One region of the Clostridium sp. B9 genome, then DNA from elsewhere that is predicted to be linked to it. Evidence: a T-box and tRNA genes for the amino acid it is inferred to sense, from the RefSeq annotation. Region 1 holds a T-box; the other regions hold tRNA genes.
The links. The T-box of region 1 lies ahead of metG (methionine--tRNA ligase). A T-box ahead of a tRNA ligase gene usually reads a tRNA of that ligase, here a tRNA-Met.

Region 1 (4,836 bases):
TTATACTAACTATGATATTCGGTAAAAAAGTAGAAGAGCCAGCGGCTAATAATTAATATAAATAAAAAAGAGAAGAATCTAATTCTTCTCTTTTTTTTATGCTTCTTTGGTCTTTTTATAAGGATATACAAGTCTGTTGACTAAAATACCTATTATAACTCCAATGAACGTATCTATAATTCTATTGAAGGCATAATTATATGAGCCAACTCCCTTTAGACTTGTCATAATTGCAAAGACAACAATACAAGCACTATTTACGGCTCCTTTGCATTTAAATAAAATACAAAAGTATATTGCCACTGTTGTTCCTAAAGCTGTTAAGAAAGCGTAAGTAAGAAAATGATCTAAATTCAATATGTTAAAGATAGCAGTTAAGGTTAAACCTACAATGGCACCAATAGAAGTACCAAGCATTCTGTTCTTTCCCATCTTATAAGAATTTTCAACAGTATCTTGCATACACATCATAGCAGCTATACAAGCAAAGAAGGCACTAGAGCGACCTAAAAGCTCAAAGGTTATTATACAAATAAAAACTGCCAATGAGGTTTTTAGATTTCTAGCTCCTATAGTTTGCAGGCTAAAGTTGAACAAATATTTCACCCCTAAATCATATAGTGTTATGCTAAATTATATTATTTTTTCTTCTTATTTTCAAAGTTTTCTATGTCTTTTTTTATATCATCTTTAACTTCTTTTTCAAGTCTTAGGATTTTCTCTTCTATGTTTTCTATGTCTTTCATAACTTTTTTTTCATACTTATATATGTAATTATTTATTAGAAGAGCAATTATTATACCTATAAATGTGTCTATAACTCTATCGAATGCATATACATAAGGTGTTTTTCCATGTAGATTAGTCATTATAGCTATTAATACTATACAGGCAATTACAACAGAACTATTTTTTTTAAGAAGATTAAGTAGATAAATTGTTAATATAATTCCTAACCCTGTTATAGTTCCTTGAAAATTGGTAAGTTTAAATGATATAGCTATGAATGTTAAAGATATACCAACGCAGGCTCCTGTTATAGTTCCAATCATTCTATCTTTTCCGATTTTCATAGAGCTTTCAACGGTATCTTTCATACATATTACAGCGGCTATACATGCATAAAATGGATAGGGTCTACCAATTAGTTCAAAGACAACTATACAAAGTGTAACAGCTAAAGCTGTCTTTAGATTTCTTGCACCTATTTTAGGCAAGGTTAATCCTTTCATGAATTAAGACCTCCTAACGATTTGTGATATTGAACCAATATAGATAGTATATAATATTTTCATATTATTACAAATAACAAGAAATATAGAATATAGGAGAATTTAAAGCTAAAAACGATTGACAGTACAGTTAATCTAATCTTATAATTTAAATTAAGTAAATAAATGCTATGAAGAGAAGAGTAATGAAGTAGACTGTGTAAAAGAGAGCTGGGTTAGGTGAAAGCCAGAGACGGAAAACTTTATGAAGATGGACTTGGAGCAGACTTTTTGAGGAATTTAATCTTAGAGAAGTACGGTAGCAACCGTTATATTGCAGAGTAATAAAATAAGTTTTTGCTTAGGAGTTACTTACTGAGATATTTATGGAGACATAAATGTGAAATAGAGTGGTATCGCGTAAATTAACGCCTCTATGGGAATTCCCATAGGGGCTTTTTATATTTAAAATATTGGAAACAATAGTAGTAATAGAAAGAGGAGGAAGAAAAGAATGTGTAAAAAACCATATTACATCACAACACCTATTTATTACCCATCAACTAACCTACATATAGGTAATACTTATACTACTGTAGCAGCTGATGCTATAGCTAGATTCAAAAGACTTACAGGACATGAGGTAATGTTCTTAACAGGAACAGACGAGCATGGTCAAAAAATAGAGAGAATAGCTAATGAAAAAGGTATTACTCCAAAAGAGCACGTAGATGAAATAGTTGCTGGAATAAAAGACCTTTGGGGAATGATGAACATAAGCTATGATAAATTCATAAGAACAACTGATGATTATCATGTAAAAGCTGTTCAAGAGATTTTTAAGAAATTATATGACCAAGGAGATATCTATAAAGATTCATACGAAGGTTTATATTGTACTCCATGTGAGTCATTCTGGACAGAAACTCAATTAGTGAATGGAAACTGTCCTGATTGTGGAAGACCAGTAGAGAAAGCTAAGGAAGAAGCTTACTTCTTCAAGATGAGCAAATATGCTGATAGATTAATTCAATATATAGAAGAGCATCCAGATTTCATTCAACCAGAATCAAGAAAGAATGAAATGTTAAATAACTTCTTAAGACCAGGTCTACAAGATCTTTGTGTTTCAAGAACAAGCTTCACTTGGGGAATTCCTGTAAGCTTTGATGAGAAGCATGTTATCTATGTTTGGATAGATGCATTATCAAACTACATCACTGCTTTAGGATATGGTCAAGAGAACCAAGAATTATACAAAAAGTTCTGGCCAGCTGATGTTCACTTAATAGGAAAAGACATTTTAAGATTCCACACAATTTACTGGCCAATAATGTTAATGGCTTTAGGTTTAGAATTACCTAAGCAAGTATTTGGCCATGGATGGTTACTTGTTGATGGAGGAAAAATGTCAAAATCAAAAGGTAACGTTGTTGATCCAGTAGTTTTAGTTAATATGTTTGGAGCAGATGCTGTAAGATACTATTTATTAAGAGAGATACCATTTGGTTCAGATGGATTATTCAACAATGAAATATTCATAAAGAAAGTAAATACAGACTTAGCTAACGATTTAGGTAACCTTTTATCAAGATCAGTAGCTATGGTTGAGAAATACTTCGATGGAGTTATTCAAGCACCAACTTGTAAAGAAGCTATAGATGATGAGTTAATAAACTTAGCTTTAGCTACTCCAGGAAAAGTAGAAGCTAGCATAGACGCTTTAAAAATCCCAGAAGCTTTAGAGAGTATTTGGACTTTAATAAGCAGAGCTAACAAATATATAGATGAAACAACTCCATGGATACTTGCTAAGGATGAAGAGAAAAAAGCAAGATTAGGTACAGTTTTATATAACTTACTTGAGACATTAAGATTTGTTTCAGTTATGATTTCACCATTCTTAACAGAAACAAGTGCAAAAATGAATGCTCAATTAAACACTAAAGTTACAACTTGGGAAAGTTTAAAAGAGTTCAACGGAACTGTTGCTGGAGATAAAGTTGTTAAAGGTGATGCTATGTTCCCAAGAATAGATGTTGAGGAAAAATTAGCTGAACTAGAAGCTTTAAAACCAGCTCCAGTTAAGCCAGCTAACGAAGAGTTAGTTAAGAACCCAATAAAAGAAGAAATAACTATAGATGACTTTGACAAGATTGATTTAAGAGTAGTTAAAGTTTTAGAGTGTGAGCCAGTTAAAAAAGCTAAGAAGTTATTAAAACTTAAAGTTGATTTGGGTGGAGAAGAAAGACAGGTTATTTCAGGAATAGCTATGCACTACAAACCAGAAGAGTTAGTTGGAAAGTATGTAGTATTAGTAGCTAACTTAAAGCCAGTTAAATTAAGAGGAGAATTATCACAAGGTATGATACTTGCAGCAGCACCAGCTGATGATTCAGAACTAGTATTAGTTAACCCGGGTGAAATGTTAACTGGAAGTCAAGTAAGATAATTTTAAAGTTTTATAGTGAATCTATAAAGTATGTTGAGAGTATTTTATATATTAGCAACATGCTTATAGATTTACTTAAATAAATTTTTAAGTTTATAACATATGTTATAAAAAGACTCTTATATTCAAACATAATTAAGTTTTGGAATATGGGAGTTTTTTTATAGCATATGCTATGGATAGAAGGATTTTAAGGGGGCTAGTGAGTTGAAAGTTGTTATAGGTAATGCGTGGCCTTATGCCAATGGATCTTTACATATAGGTAGAGTATCCTCTTGGATGGCAGGTGATATTTTAGCAAGATACCATAGAGCGAAGGGTGATGAAGTAGTTTTTATTTCAGGTTCAGATTGTCATGGTGCACCAATTTTAAATAAGGCTAAGGAGCTTGATAAGTCTCCAGAAGAGGTTATAAATAAATATCATAGAGAATTTGTTAGATGTTTTAATAAGCTTGGATTTTCTTTTGATATTTTTACTAGAACGGATACTGAGTATCATGAAAAATCAGTTCAAAATATTATAAAAGAGCTTTACGACAAAGAATTTATTTATGAAAAGGAAACTGAGGAGTTTTACTGCTCAAAATGTTCTGATAACTTAGATGAATTTGGGGTTAGGGATGGTCTATGTAAAGAGTGTGGAACTAAGGTTGAAGTTAAGAAATCAAACAACCTATTTTTCAAGTTATCATACTTTCAAAATCATATTCAAAAGATTGTTGATGAGGAACAGGGATGGAGAGATAATGCTCTTAAAATAACTGAAAGATACTTAGAGGGTGGATTAAGAGATAAGATTTTAACTAGAGAAATAGATTGGGGAATTGAAGTTCCTATAGAAGGATTTAATGATAAGCGAGTCTATGTTTGGATAGATGCTCTTTTAGCATATGTAACATCATCCAAGAAATTTATAGAGGAAAGAAATGAAGACTTATATAGCTATTGGAATGAGGAAAATAGTAGAGTTTACTTAGTTCATGGTAAAGAGAATATACCTTTCCATACAACGATGTTTCCTGCGATGTTGGCTGGTATTGGAATAGATAAATGTAATATAAGAATAGTTTCCTCTCAGTATTTAACATTAGAAGGAAAGACATTTTCAACTAATAGAAATTGGGCAATTTGGGTTCCTTATATTATTGAGAGATATAATATAGATTCCATT
Region 2 (4,836 bases), 3.4 Mb from region 1:
TCTTTGAAGAAGTTGAAATATGCTTACTAACTATATTTATTCTTAATAGTAATTCAGTACTATTAAATGGTTTTGTAATGTAATCCTCAGCTCCAAGTTGAAGACCTAAAAGTTTATCATTGATATCACTTTTAGCAGTTAACATTATTATTGGTATATCATCAATATTTTTGATTTTAGGAATTAGATTAAAGCCACTTATATCCGGAAGCATAGCATCTAATATTATTATGTCTGGTTTTTCTTTAATGACTAATTCTAAAGCATCTAGAGCATTTTCAGCTGTAATAGGAGTATGTCCTTCTATTTCTAGATTCATTTTTATTAGTTGTAAAATACTAACTTCATCATCTACAACTAGTATTTTCATAAATATTCCCTCCTTATGGTTAGAATATAATTTATCACATACCTTTAATTTTAACATAAAATTTAGTTGTTAATGAGAAAATGTGATTTTATTTTATTAAAAATGTCTTTGGATAATCTTTATAATGATTAGAACATATATTAGTATTAATACTTTAATTAGAAATTTTATATTTTTAAAAATTGTAAGAATTCTACGATTTAATTGAGAAAAATCATATTAATCAAATTAAACATTGAAATTCACTCTTAATCTTTGAGAAAATGATTTGAAATATATTGAAATAAATACTATAATTGGTTTTAAATGCATGATGGGATAGGGGGACTTAATAATGTTATCTTATGAATTTTTATTTGATCTTGCGCTTATATTAATAAGCACGAAGCTGTTTGGATTAATAACTAAAAAGGTTCATATGCCACAAGTTGTAGGGGCTTTGGTGGCAGGAGTTGTTTTAGGGCCAGCAGTATTAAATGTTTTATCAGAAACTGAATTTATTCAGCAACTTGCAGAGCTAGGAGTAATAGTACTAATGTTTACAGCTGGCTTAGAAACTGATATTAAACAATTAAAAAGAACTGGAAAGGCATCATTTATAATTGCTGTACTTGGAGTAATTATTCCTTTGGTAGGAGGATTTTTTATTGCAAGTATATTTAATAAGGGTGCAGATATAAATACAGTTTTACAAAATATATTTATTGGTATTATACTTACAGCTACATCTGTTAGTATTACAGTTGAGACTCTTAAAGAAATGGGAAAACTTAGTACAAGAGCAGGAAATGCAATATTAGGAGCTGCTATAATAGACGATATTTTAGGAATTGTAGCTTTGACAATAACAACAAGTTTAGCAGATCCTTCAATAAATGTATTACTTGTTCTGGGGAAAATTGTATTATTCTTTGTTGTATCAGGAATTGGGGGTTACCTTTTCCACTGGGCATTTAATAAGCTTGATGAAAGATATCAAAGAGATATGAGAAGGTTTGTTATTTTAGCATTTGTTTTTTGCTTACTATTATCATTTATGGCAGAAGAATTCTTTGGAGTAGCTGATATTACCGGAGCATTTATAGCGGGATTAGTAATATCAGATTCAAATAGAACAAAATACTTAAATTCTAGGTTTGAGACTTTATCTTATATGTTATTATCACCGATATTTTTTGCTAGTATAGGAATAAAAGTAGAGCTTACAACTATGTCTAAAACAATACTTATTTTTACGGTCTTATTACTATTAGTTGCTATATTAAGCAAGATTATTGGGTGTGGTATTGGAGCGAAGATTTGTAGATATAGTAATAGAGAAGCAATACAGATAGGAACTGGTATGGTTTCGAGAGGGGAAGTTGCTTTAATAGTTGCTAATAAGGGAATTGCTATGGGGCTCATGCTTCCAGAATTTTTAGCTCCAATAGTAATTGTTGTAGTTATAACAACAATAATTACACCTATATTATTAAAAATAGCTTTTAGAGATAAGAGTAAAAATACAATTAGAATTTAATTATATATTAATAAAAATAATGGTGAATCTTAAATAAACTAAAATATATAAGTATATTTATATGTTTTAGTTTATTTTTTTATGGCAAAAAAGTGAAAATTAACAACTTGTGATGAAAGTCCTTCTAAATTTGTTTTATTAGTATTATTATAAAAACATAAATTATTAGGTATATAAATACTAATGGCTTGAGTGTAGAGGTATATCTACATTGAAACGATGGTATTTGTGTTTAATCTTAGGAGGTAATACAGATGAGTAAAGAAATTTTAGATATTGAATTAGAAGAAATCATTCCCTTTAATGATGCAGCTGATATGGAAGAATTCAAAAAATTCCTTAGACAATACGGAATAGAAAGTGAATTAGAAGATACTACATTAGAATATACTAAGAAAAAATTAGAAATGTTAGTTGCTTTAGCTGAAGAGGGAGAAAATCTTACTTTAGCTAAAAATAAAAATGTATTAAAAAGAATATTAGATAATTTAAAAGGTAAAAAAGAAGAAAGAGAAGCTATGAAAGCTTTAAGAGAAGTCTTCAAAGAGTATGAAGAATCTTTAGGTGAAGAATGTGGAGATTTAATTGATACTAAAGAGCTTGATGAAAAAATTAAAGAAGCTTTAAAAGAGTTTAAAAAATATGAACATTTCAAAGCTCATGAAGAACAAATAGCTCAAAAGTGGATTAGAGAAGTAGAAAGAGAAGCTAGGGATGCAAAAAAGCTGCTAGAGTTGAAAAAAGAGAAATTAGAAGAGAACTTAAAAGAGAAGAATAATTATATAAAAAAATAATCATCTAAATATTTAGATGATTATTTTTTTGTATTTTAATATATTTAAATTATAAACTTTGTTTAAAAAAGAATTAAATTATAAAATAAAAAAAGAGTTCTGTTTTTACAGAACTCTTTGTGGTTGCGGGAGCAGGACTTGAACCTACGACCTTCGGGTTATGAGCCCGACGAGCTACCAACTGCTCCATCCCGCGTCATTAAATTGTATCTACTACTCTTTAACTATACGTTAATATCAGGATTAAGTCAAGGAATATTAATATTTATTTTATTAAAAAGCAATATTCCACTTAGAAGTTTTAGGTTTGTGATATATAATGGTTATATAGGGAACGTATATAGAGTTTAGTTGTAGTTCAGGAGGAGAAATGTTTACCAAAGGTTTTGATGAAGCATATGGCAGGGCCTTAGAACTGAAGGATATGTTTTCTTTTGAAAAAGAAAAATATAATGAGGAACTAAAAGTTGAGAATAGAGATATAAAGCATTTAGTTAATAAAATAAATGAAGAAAAAATTTATATCTTAGAAACTCTAATACCTAAATATGCTAGAAATATGAGTATATTGAATAGAAAAGCTATAAAAGCAACTTTAGGAGAAGAAGTTAGTAGCGAATATATGATAAATAATTATGATATGCGACCTATTAAGGAACTATTGTTAGTAGATGATGACGAAAAAACATTAATGTATAATTTAAAAGCACCTTTTATTAAGGTTTTTAAAGTTAATTCAATAAATAAAAATTTAGATGAAGAGATGATGGAAATTCAAGCATCTATAGATGAGATGAAAAAAGTTGTAGAAAATGCAAAAGAAGATAAACAAAAGCTTATAGGTATTTATAAACTTTTATGTTTAGCTACTAATTTAGGGGAAGCTATAGAACAGAGGTTTAGAGATTTTATACCTATGATAGAAAGCAGTAGATTAATATATGGAGATACAGATATAGAGAAGCGTAGTTATAGGATAGCAAATGTTTTGAAATGCTATGAAGGTGTAACTTTGCTTCTTGTTAAGGTTTGTGAAACTAGGTATAGAAAATGTAAAGTAAATAATGCAGTATATGTCAATGAAGTTTTGATCAATGAACACCTAGAAGAATTAAATATGTGGAAAGAATATTTTTATGAGATATAAAAATAGAGATATACTTATAATTTATTATTACCATAATTATTTCTAATTAATAATTATCGTATATTATGATAAAATATAAAATATGAAATTATGGAAAAAATAGAATTTATTAATAAAAGAGGATGTGTGAATATGAATGTATTAGTAACAGGTGGATTAGGTTATATAGGAAGCCACACTTGTGTTGAACTTCTAGAAGAGGGACATAATGTAATAGTTATAGATAATCTTTCAAATAGTAAGGAGTTAGTTAAAGATAGAATTAAAGAAATTACAGGAAAAGATATTAAGTTTTATAAAATGGACTTACTTGACGCAGCTGGAGTTGAAAGCGTGTTTACAGAAAATAATATAGATTCAGTTATTCACTTTGCTGCATTAAAAGCTGTTGGAGAATCAACTATAATACCGTTAGATTATTACAATAATAACTTAGTTAGTACATTAGTACTATTAGAAACTATGAAAAAACACAATGTTAAAAAATTCGTGTTTAGTTCATCAGCTACTGTATATGGAGATTGCAAGATAGTACCTTGCCATGAAGAATGTCCATTATCAGTAACAAATCCATATGGTAGAACAAAACTAATGATAGAAGATATTTTAAGAGACTTATATAAATCAGATAATACTTGGGATATATGCATCTTAAGATATTTTAACCCAGTAGGAGCACATAAGAGTGGGTTAATAGGAGAAGATCCAAGTGGAATACCAAATAATTTAATGCCATATATAACTAAGGTTGCTATTGGTGAATTAAAGGAGTTAAGTGTATTTGGAAATGATTATCCAACTCATGATGGAACAGGTGTTAGAGATTATATACATGTAGTCGATTTAGCTAAAGGACACACTAAAGCTTTAGATAAATTAGTTGAAAATCCAGGTCTTGTAACTTATAATTTAGGAACTGGCAATGGATATAGTGTTTTAGATTTAGTTAAAGCCTTTTCAGAAGCTAGCGGAAGAGAAGTTCCTTATAAAATTGTTGAAAGAAGAC
Region 3 (4,836 bases), 3.0 Mb from region 1:
AAAGCATGTAAATAAAAATAAAAATTGAATTCTTATATATTTTCATAAAATACTCCTTTTAAATTTTAATTTTAAATTTATTTATTATCTCTAATAAAGATTTATCTTTAATAATTAATAAAATCAAAAAATAAATCAATGAATTTATAATCACTACAGCTAAAGTAAATAATAAGACTCCACTTATAAATTTACCTATAAAATACGTTATAGGTATGAATAATAATGATATAGCTAAATATTTAATCTTATCTATACTAAAAATATTGAAATTTAATTTCATAATAAACCTTATATATAAATATTCTAATGAAATAACAACTATATTAGCTAATAATGTTGTAATAACTGCATTTGTCTCATTGAAGTAGTTTGTCCAAATTAATACTATGTTTAATACTAAATTTATAAAACCACCTATAAATGTTATTTTTACTTGTTCTTTTTCTTTCCCTTTTATATACATAATTTGATTAACTAAAATAGCTTCAATCCCTATAGTAACTATGTATATAGCAAAAACTTTAAGTATTGGAATAGCATCCAAATATTTACTTCCACCATATATTAGTATTATTTCTTTTGCTAAAACAAATATCCCAATAGAAGCAGGAAAAAGAATTAAAAAATACATTCTTGAAATTTTATCCAATAAAGTTCTATATTGATCATGACCTTGATTTGCTATATAATTTGACATTCTTGGAATAGTTGCATAAATAACTGTAAGTAACAGAGTATTTATTATATTGCTTATACTTTGTGCTGTTGTATAATAAGCAACTGAATCCATTCCTATGTATTGACCAATAAAATATTTATCAAGTTGTGTGTATAAAACATTAGCATTAGACAATATAACAACTAAAAACATAGGTTTTATATGTTTTAGTAGTTTTAAATCAGAAAAATCAAAAGGTATTCTTTTTCTTATATATATAAAACTTACAATATTATTTAAAAAGGTAGATAAAACTAAAAGAATCATATATTCTTTTAAATTATTTGAAGTTCTAACAAGCATAAATAAGAAAATCACATAAATAATTCTAATTATTATAGTCTTTATTGTTATGAAATCATAATTTTCTAAGCCCTCATTTACCCATTCTGTATAAAAGATATTAGATAATAAATTAAAAGTTAATATCATGCATGTAACATATATTTCTGTTCCAGAATAATTTAATTGAACAAATACTATATATACAATAGTTGTTAATATATTTGTTATAAAAGTTAGGGTAAATAAACTAGTATATACCTGTGATAGCTTTTTGGGGTCATCTCTAACTCTACTTATTTCTCTCAATCCATATTGATAAACTCCAAAAGTAGCAAATATAAAAAAATATCCATATATTGTTTGAGAATAATTTACTGTTCCTATTAAGTCAGGTCCAAAAACTCTAAGGGTATATGGCCCTATAATTATTGGAACTACAACATTAAAAATATTTAATAAAAATTTGAATATTATGTTTTTTGATAGTGAATTTTTCATAATTTCTCCTCATAAAGAAACAATTCCATTTTTGAAATTGTCTAATACTCTTTATTTTTATTATTTTAAACTCATATTTTCTTACATTTATAAACAATATAGAAAAAAATATCATATTTATTTTAAAAATTCAATAAAATTTAATTATTTTTAAGGTTATGTTAAGATTTTACGCATTTTTATTAATTTCTATATTATTAATTATTAAAAGTTCAATTATTAAACTTCAATATTTTATACTTTACAAAATTAATAAAAAAAAGTTAAATATATGTTTTTTTAAATTCTTAGATATTTGTAAATAAACATTTCATTGGTTTATAATGATAGTTATACTAAAAACATTGTTTATTAATAGTATTTTTCTATTTATATTATTAATTTTATAGATATATAAAAATAATAAGGAGATGACTATTTTGCTTTTAAAAAATTTTAAAGATTATTCAGATGATGTTTTAAGCTACATAATAAAATCTCAGAAAATGCTATCTAAATGGATTTTTATTTTCTTTATCTCTTATGGTATTATAGCTTTTATGCTTGATATTAATACAAGTGTACTAATAATTCCTAACAAAATTGTGTATTTTTTAGAATGCATAATTTCATTATTAGGATATTACCTTTTTGGTTTTTACTTTAAAAAAAATAAGAAATATGCATTTATAAGTTCGTATTTAAACATATTTCTCATATTGTTTTTTTTAGAATTTCAATATTTTAATTCATATACCTTAATTATATGCATAATAATGGCTACTACAGTTACTATAATGGGACCAAGTGTATATTTCTTTTTTACTATTTTAGCTATTTTATCTATAGATACTTTTATTACTATTATGCATTACGGTAATACAGTATCAGCTCTACATATTTTTAATTACATACTAGACAATATTTTTGTCTTAAGCTTTTCAACCTGGATAAATATGTTCTTTTGCAAAATAAAATATACTGATATAAAACTTAAAAATGAACTAACTTATCTAAGTGAGACTGACGGATTAACAAAACTTCTTAACAGACAGGCTGCCAAAAATTTTGTTAATAAAAATTCTAAAATGGGCAATGATTCTGCTATGTTAATACTAGATCTTGATAATTTCAAACTAGTAAATGATAATTTTGGACATATGAAAGGTGATGATCTACTTAAAGAAGTTTCTTCTAATCTAAAAAAAATATTTAAAGATACGGATTGTATATCTAGATTAGGCGGAGATGAATTCATGATTTTCATACCTACTTTTAAAGATGAAGAGTATGTAATTAATAAGGCTAAAGAAATAATAAACTCTTTTCCTATTTATGTACATTCTGAAGAAGAAAAAATTGAAGTAACATGTAGTATTGGTATTGCACTTTCAAAAGATTGTAAAGATTCTTCATACGAAACCTTATACAAAAAAGCTGATTTAGCTATGTATGAAGCTAAAAATTCAGGTAAAAATCAGTTTATAATTTATACAGAAAAAGAGTTCTAGTAAAACTAGAACTCTTTATTTATGGTTGCGGGAGCAGGACTTGAACCTACGACCTTCGGGTTATGAGCCCGACGAGCTACCAACTGCTCCATCCCGCGATATTAAGTTACCTCTTTGGTATGTACTTAGTATATGCCTAATATCAGCATATGTCAAAGGTTATTTTCAAGAAATATATTCCTTATCAAGCTTAATACAACTAAGAGGCGCCTATAGCCCCATTACCTTTATTAAAACTTTTTTTAATTTTAGAGATATTTCTATTATATCTTAACATATTTTACTTAAGCCCTAATATTTTTCTTTGTTCTCTTATCAATGTAACTTCCATAATTGCTTAATAATATCCTTCTCACATCTGTGAATATATAAAATAAATAATATCCCCATACTCCACTCATAGTATTTAATATTATATCATTTATTTCAAAAAATCTTGCTGTATTTGGAATTACTAATGATAAAACTAATTGAGAAGTCTCCATAAAAAGAGCTATTACAAAACATATTTTAATTATATCTTTCAAATTTAATTTCTTGGAAAAATTAATACTGAATCCATTTTTCCAAAACTTATTTATAATACAGATAATTTTATTCCCTCTTTGATAAAGCAATGAATTCTGATTAAAATAACATAGAAAAAATGCCATTGGTGTTAATATAATTGAATTTCCAACTACCTGATATATTAGTCCAGATGCACCACCAGCTTTATATATCTCCATTAAGCTCCATATTGGTCTTAACCATATTTTAGGCATATTATAATGTAATTCATTTCCCCAAGCAAACTCCAAAGGAAAATATATTTTTGATGCAACACCTATTAAATATATACAAAACAAATCAAAAATAAAATTATCAAAGCTATATGCTTTTTTAGTTTTGCCAAATAAAACTGCATTTTTTTTATCTTCATTTAATATACATGCTCTTATAAAAATAAAAACTAAGATTCCTAAAAATAAAATTTGATTCTGAGAAATTACAATCATCTATTCTCCTTTTATACCATTTAATTCAAATAAAAACTTATATGTTAATTATAAACATAAATTGGGTATTTTAGTCAAAATAAATATATTCCATATCAAAGCATAATGCTCTAAGCTCCTAATAGCTTCATTGCTACTTCAAAAAATTTTTCAGTTTATTGAAAAATCTCTTATTAGCTCTATTTTAACTTAAAATAGAGCTAATAAAAAAGCGTTATATTAAAACTTAAAAGTTTCAATATAACGCTTTTTCATTTTATATTACTTATTTCTTTTATTTTTCTTTTTAAATTTTAATAATGATCCTAATGCTATAAGCGCAGCTCCTATATATGGTAATCTAACCGGAAGTCCAGTATTAGGTAATTTATTATTGTTCTCAACTAATTTAGGGTTAACTTTTACTATTCTTTTAACCTCTGTTTTGTTTCCATCTTTGTCCACTACTGAATATACTAGCTCATACTCGCCAGGCTTGTTTACATCTACAGCCCCTTTCACTTGAACCTTTGATGTTAAATCTCCATCTTCAGTGTCCTTAGCAGTAACTCCAGCCATAGGATCAAAGGCTGTTCCTTCTTTTATTTCTAAGTTATCTAATCCACTTATTACTGGTGAATCGTTGGTAACTACAGTTACAGTTATTGTCTTATTAGCCTTAGCTCCACCCTTATCTGTAACTTCATACACAACTTTATATTTTCCAGGAACCTTTGTGTTAACCTCATTAGTTACCACCTTTAAGCTTGATGTTAAGTCTCCATCTTCCTTCTCCTTAGCAGTAACTCCAGCTAATGGATCGAAGTCCTCTCCAGCTTTTATTGTTTTGTCTTCAACACTTATT

Region 2: it has a tRNA-Met gene. The T-box ahead of metG (methionine--tRNA ligase) is inferred to sense a tRNA for this amino acid. The anticodon was not compared.
Region 3: it has a tRNA-Met gene. The T-box ahead of metG (methionine--tRNA ligase) is inferred to sense a tRNA for this amino acid. The anticodon was not compared.

The regions. Positions count from the first base shown of each region.
Region 1 covers NZ_JBNWKA010000003.1:3,765,561-3,770,396, reverse strand. The annotation lists gene ACQZHJ_RS17075 (Na+/H+ antiporter NhaC family protein) at 1-56, shown strand, start outside; gene ACQZHJ_RS17070 (FUSC family protein) at 97-606, opposite strand; gene ACQZHJ_RS17065 (FUSC family protein) at 639-1,232, opposite strand; T-box leader at 1,394-1,650, shown strand; gene metG (methionine--tRNA ligase) at 1,726-3,663, shown strand; gene metG (methionine--tRNA ligase) at 3,871-4,836, shown strand, end outside.
Region 2 covers NZ_JBNWKA010000003.1:354,501-359,336, forward strand. The annotation lists gene ACQZHJ_RS01655 (response regulator transcription factor) at 1-370, opposite strand, end outside; gene ACQZHJ_RS01660 (cation:proton antiporter) at 705-1,889, shown strand; gene ACQZHJ_RS01665 (hypothetical protein) at 2,144-2,683, shown strand; tRNA gene ACQZHJ_RS01670 (tRNA-Met) at 2,804-2,879, opposite strand; gene ACQZHJ_RS01675 (hypothetical protein) at 3,054-3,830, shown strand; gene galE (UDP-glucose 4-epimerase GalE) at 3,963-4,836, shown strand, end outside.
Region 3 covers NZ_JBNWKA010000003.1:755,946-760,781, reverse strand. The annotation lists gene ACQZHJ_RS03435 (CPBP family intramembrane glutamic endopeptidase) at 1-46, opposite strand, end outside; gene ACQZHJ_RS03430 (flippase) at 59-1,504, opposite strand; gene ACQZHJ_RS03425 (GGDEF domain-containing protein) at 1,924-2,994, shown strand; tRNA gene ACQZHJ_RS03420 (tRNA-Met) at 3,017-3,092, opposite strand; gene ACQZHJ_RS03415 (VanZ family protein) at 3,279-3,992, opposite strand; gene ACQZHJ_RS03410 (immunoglobulin-like domain-containing protein) at 4,254-4,836, opposite strand, start outside.